Regions from separate parts of the Enterobacter sp. LM3 genome, predicted to be linked through region 2. Evidence: predicted binding sites of a transcription regulator. Region 2 holds the regulator's gene; the other holds the start of a gene.
The links. Region 2 encodes PurR, which represses purine synthesis genes. Its sites were predicted from a motif close to CANGCAAACGTTTGCNTG; they were not measured.
Positions count from the first base shown of each region.

Region 1: a site for PurR is predicted at 1,625-1,642, ahead of gltS (sodium/glutamate symporter). Genes of this name have one in related genera too.

Region 1 covers NZ_JBJURN010000012.1:10,958-13,365, reverse strand. The annotation lists gene recG (ATP-dependent DNA helicase RecG) at 1-264, shown strand, start outside; gene gltS (sodium/glutamate symporter) at 267-1,469, opposite strand; gene xanP (xanthine/proton symporter XanP) at 1,694-2,408, shown strand, end outside.
Region 2 covers NZ_JBJURN010000006.1:100,800-103,207, forward strand. The annotation lists gene punR (DNA-binding transcriptional activator PunR) at 1-583, shown strand, start outside; gene purR (HTH-type transcriptional repressor PurR) at 601-1,626, opposite strand; gene ACJ9N4_RS09380 (YnhF family membrane protein) at 1,925-2,014, shown strand; gene ACJ9N4_RS09385 (MFS transporter) at 2,179-2,408, shown strand, end outside.

The sequences.
Region 1 (2,408 bases), on a different contig from region 2:
CAAATGCGCCTGCAGGTGTTACGCGACAGCAACGACGGCTTCGTGATTGCGCAAAAAGACCTGGAGATCCGTGGCCCGGGTGAACTGCTGGGCACACGCCAGACGGGTAACGCCGAATTCAAAGTGGCAGACTTACTGCGCGATCAGGCCATGATCCCCGAAGTTCAGCGCCTCGCACGCCATATTCATGAACGCTACCCCGAACAGGCGGCAGCGTTAATTGAGCGCTGGATGCCGGAAACCGAGCGCTATTCCAACGCCTGATATCAGGCAAACATCGGTAGCATCAGGTAAAGTTTGATCACCAGTGCGTTGACGATATCAATGAAGAACGCACCGACCATCGGTACCACCAGAAACGCCATATGAGATGGCCCAAACCGCTCGGTGATCGCCTGCATGTTCGCGATAGCCGTTGGCGTTGCCCCCAGGCCAAACCCGCAGTGCCCTGCCGCCAGTACCGCCGCATCATAGTTTTTACCCATCATGCGCCAGGTCACGAATATGGCATACAACGCCATAAACAGAGCCTGAACCGCCAGAATCGCCACCATTGGCAGCGCCAGGGACGCCAGCTCCCAGAGTTTGAGGCTCATCAGCGCCATCGCCAGGAACAGCGACAGGCAAACGTTGCCAAGCACCGACACGGCGCGTTCAAACACGCGGTAGAAGCCCATCACCGCCAGACCGTTACTGAGGATCACCCCGATAAACAGCACACAAACAAACGTTGGCAGTTCAAACATGGAGCCCGCCAGCCATTGCGCAACCACTTTGCCCACGGTCAGGCAGATGGCAATCATGGCGATGGTTTCAATCAACACCAGCGACGTGATATTGCGCCCGACATCCGGCTTTTCAAACGCTGTGGGGACCAGCTCATCGTCTGGTCTGCCGTCTGGCGTAGCAGAATGCTTCACCAGATAACGCGCCACCGGGCCGCCAATCAACCCGCCCAGCACCAGGCCGAAGGTTGCGCAGGCCATCGCCACTTCCGTTGCGTTTTCAAAACCATAACGCTCGATAAACAGCTTACTCCACGCCGCTCCGGTACCGTGTCCACCGGACAGAGTAATTGACCCAGCCAGCAGGCCCATCAGCGGATCCAGCCCCAGCAGCGTCGCCATGCCGATACCAATGGCGTTTTGCATCAGCAGCAACCCGACCACCACAATCAAAAACACGCCGAGCACTTTACCGCCCGCACGCAGGCTCGCCAGGTTGGCATTCAGGCCGATGGTGGCAAAGAAGGCCAGCATCAGCGGGTCTTTCAGGGACATATCAAAATCGATTTCCCAGCCCATGCTTTTTTTCAGCACCAGCAGAGCCAGTGCCACCAGCAATCCACCGGCGACGGGTTCAGGAATAGTGTACTTCTTGAGAAGGGAAACGCTGTGTACCAGCTTGCGACCAAGCAGTAAAACCAGCGTTGCGGCAACAAGGGTCGACAACGTATCAAGATGAATCATAAAAGGCTCCTTTTGTGCGCGTGTTCCTTACACACGCGGCGTTATCCTGGCCGGTTTGCGCTCGTCATGAGCCACCGGCGGAAAAAGTGTAATTTTTTTTCCTCATGGGTTGTAGAAAAGCTGTCCGCAGTAGCAGATTTTCTTGTCATTTTTTGTTGGCAATCGTTTGCTTTTACCAGATGGTCAGATAAAATGCCCGCTTTTCCACCGTGGGATTGTCGTCGATGTCCGTTAACACCATAGAGTCTCCTGATGCGCAACCGATTGCGCAGAAGCAAAATAGCGAACTGATTTACCGCCTTGAAGATCGACCACCGCTGCCGCAGACGCTATTCGCCGCCTGCCAGCACCTTCTGGCTATGTTCGTTGCGGTAATCACCCCCGCGCTGCTGATTTGCCAGGCACTCGGTTTACCGGCTCAGGACACACAGCACATCATCAGCATGTCTCTCTTTGCCTCCGGCGTGGCCTCGATTATTCAAATTAAAGCGTGGGGCCCGGTGGGATCTGGATTGTTATCAATTCAGGGCACCAGTTTTAACTTTGTGGCACCGCTGATCATGGGCGGTACGGCACTGAAAACCGGTGGTGCGGATGTCCCGACCATGATGGCTGCGCTCTTTGGCACGCTGATGCTGGCAAGCTGCACGGAAATGGTTATCTCCCGCGTTCTTCACCTGGCACGCCGCGTGATCACCCCGCTGGTATCCGGCGTGGTGGTGATGATTATCGGCCTGTCGCTGATTCAGGTCGGCCTGACCTCCATCGGCGGGGGTTATGCGGCCATGAGCGACCACACGTTCGGCGCACCGAAAAATCTGCTGCTGGCGGGTGTGGTGCTGGCTATCATTATTCTGCTTAACCGTCAGCGTAACCCTTACCTGCGCGTGGCCTCGCTGGTGATCGCAATGGCGGCCGGTTATCTGCTGGCATGGGCAC
Region 2 (2,408 bases):
GGTTGTTGATTTTTATCGCCATTTCTCGGATGTCGAGCTGCGCGTGTCGCAGGAGGTGTTCAACGGTGTCTGGGATGCGCTGGCGGACGGCAGGGTAGAGATGGCGATTGGCGCGACCCAGGCAATCCCCGTTGGGGGGCGCTATGCGTTTCGCGATATGGGGATGCTGAGCTGGAAATGTGTGGTGGCCAGCGATCACCCGCTGGCAGCAATGGAGGGGCCGCTGAGTGACGATACACTACGCAACTGGCCGTCGCTGGTGCTGGAAGATACCTCGCGTTCGCTACCCAAGCGTATTACCTGGCTGCTGGATAACCAGCGACGGGTGGTTGCGCCGGACTGGGCATCTTCTGCGACCTGTCTCAGCGCCGGGCTGTGCGTGGGGATGGTGCCTGTCCATTTTGCCCGTCCGAGGATCGACACCGGCGAATGGGTTGCGCTGACGCTGGAGAATCCGTTCCCGGATGCGGCCTGCTGTCTGACCTGGCAACAAAACGATGTATCGCCCGCGATGGCCTGGCTACTGGATTATCTGGGAGACAGTGAAACGCTGAACCGGGAGTGGCTACGGGAGCCAGCTTAGCTGGCTCCGTATGGCGATTAACGACGGTAGTCGCGGAATGGACCATCCGCAACGGAACGACGTTCGATGAGACGCGGGTGAACTTCAATGGACTGTGACTCTTCGCGCTTGCTGACGATCCTGTCCATCAGCATATTGAAGGCCGTTTCACCCAGTGAGTCTTTCGGCTGGTGAATGGTGGTCAGCGCCGGGGTGAAGAAGCGCGAGTTACGCACGTTGTCATACCCGATCACAGAAATATCCTGCGGCACGCGCAGACCCAGCTCATCCGCCGCACAGAGTGCGCCCATCGCCATGATGTCCCCGCCACAGAAGACGGCGGTGGGGCGGTGCTGTTGGGAGACAATCTGCTGCATGGCGCGATAACCGGATTCCGGCTCAAAGTCGCCCTGCACAATCCAGTTTTCCGGTACGGTGATCAGCGCTTCTTCCATCGCTTTCATAAAGCCCGCCAGACGACCGGCACCGGTATTGCGCTCAAGCGGACCCGGGATCACGCCAATCTCGCGGTGGCCGCGCTCGACCAGATAACGACCTGCCATATAACCACCTTCAAAGGCGTTATCGATGACGGAATCGGTGAAATCGGCGCGCGCTTCACCCCAGTCCATGACCACCATCGGAATATGGCGGTACTCTTCCAGCATGGAAAGAACAGACTCCGGGTATTCGGAACACATCACCAGAAGGCCATCCACGCGCTTTTGTGCCATCATCGACAGGTAGGCACGCTGTTTTTCAATGCTGTTCCATGCGTTGCCCAGAATCAGGGTGTAGCCTTTCTGGAAACAGTTTTTCTCTACCGCTTCAATGATCTCGGCAAAATAGGCCGCTTCACTGCTGGTGGCCAGCAAACCAATGGATTTGGTGTGATTAACCTTGAGGCTGCGAGCCACCGCACTTGGTGAGTAGTGCAGTTCTTTGATGGCTGCCCAAACGGCATTACGCGTCTCTTCCGCAACAAAGCGGGTTTTGTTAATTACATGTGATACGGTTGTAGTGGAAACGTTTGCGCGTTTTGCTACGTCTTTAATTGTTGCCATTAAATGTCACTCCAGACCATATCCTAAGCTCCTGAAAAACTGGAAGGTAAACGTTTGCCTTCTCTCACCCTTATCTCGCAACTTTTGAATTGCGGCACGCCAGGAAAACGACACGGGACGTCAGGAGGGGGTCAATGGCCGGTACGCTAATAAATTTAGCGTGGAATTTTGTCCTATCTTGATGAAAAGGGGAAGAGCAAAAGTGGTTATCAGTTTAAATCCAGGAAGATTTTTGATGTAAACTGTGTAAAAATGAGCAAGCTCACTTTCCGTGTGGGGATTAAAAGGAGAAAAATTGATGAGTTCCGATCTGAAGTTTTCACTGGTGACCACCGTTATTGTGCTGGCTTTGATTGTGGCTGGCGGTCTGACTGCTGCATTGCACTGATTTACGCGGAGGGAGAGTGTACTCGCCCTCCGGATCTCCCGATTGTTACTCCTCTGGCAAAAATCTTTTGCCAATTTGTTAACTTCTCATTTTTTGTGATTGATGTCATGCTTTTGACTTCTTTGTTCTGTGTCGCGTGATGACACGGCATCCGGAGTTGACTCATGAAAATCAATTTTCCTCTGCTGGCCCTGGCGATTGGCGCTTTCGGGATTGGCACCACTGAATTCTCCCCAATGGGGTTACTGCCTGTTATCGCCCGGGGCGTGGACGTCTCTATCCCTGCGGCCGGTATGTTAATCAGTGCTTATGCCATTGGTGTGATGGTGGGGGCTCCGCTGATGACGCTGCTGCTTTCGCATCGCGCCCGGCGCAATGCGCTGATTTTCCTGAT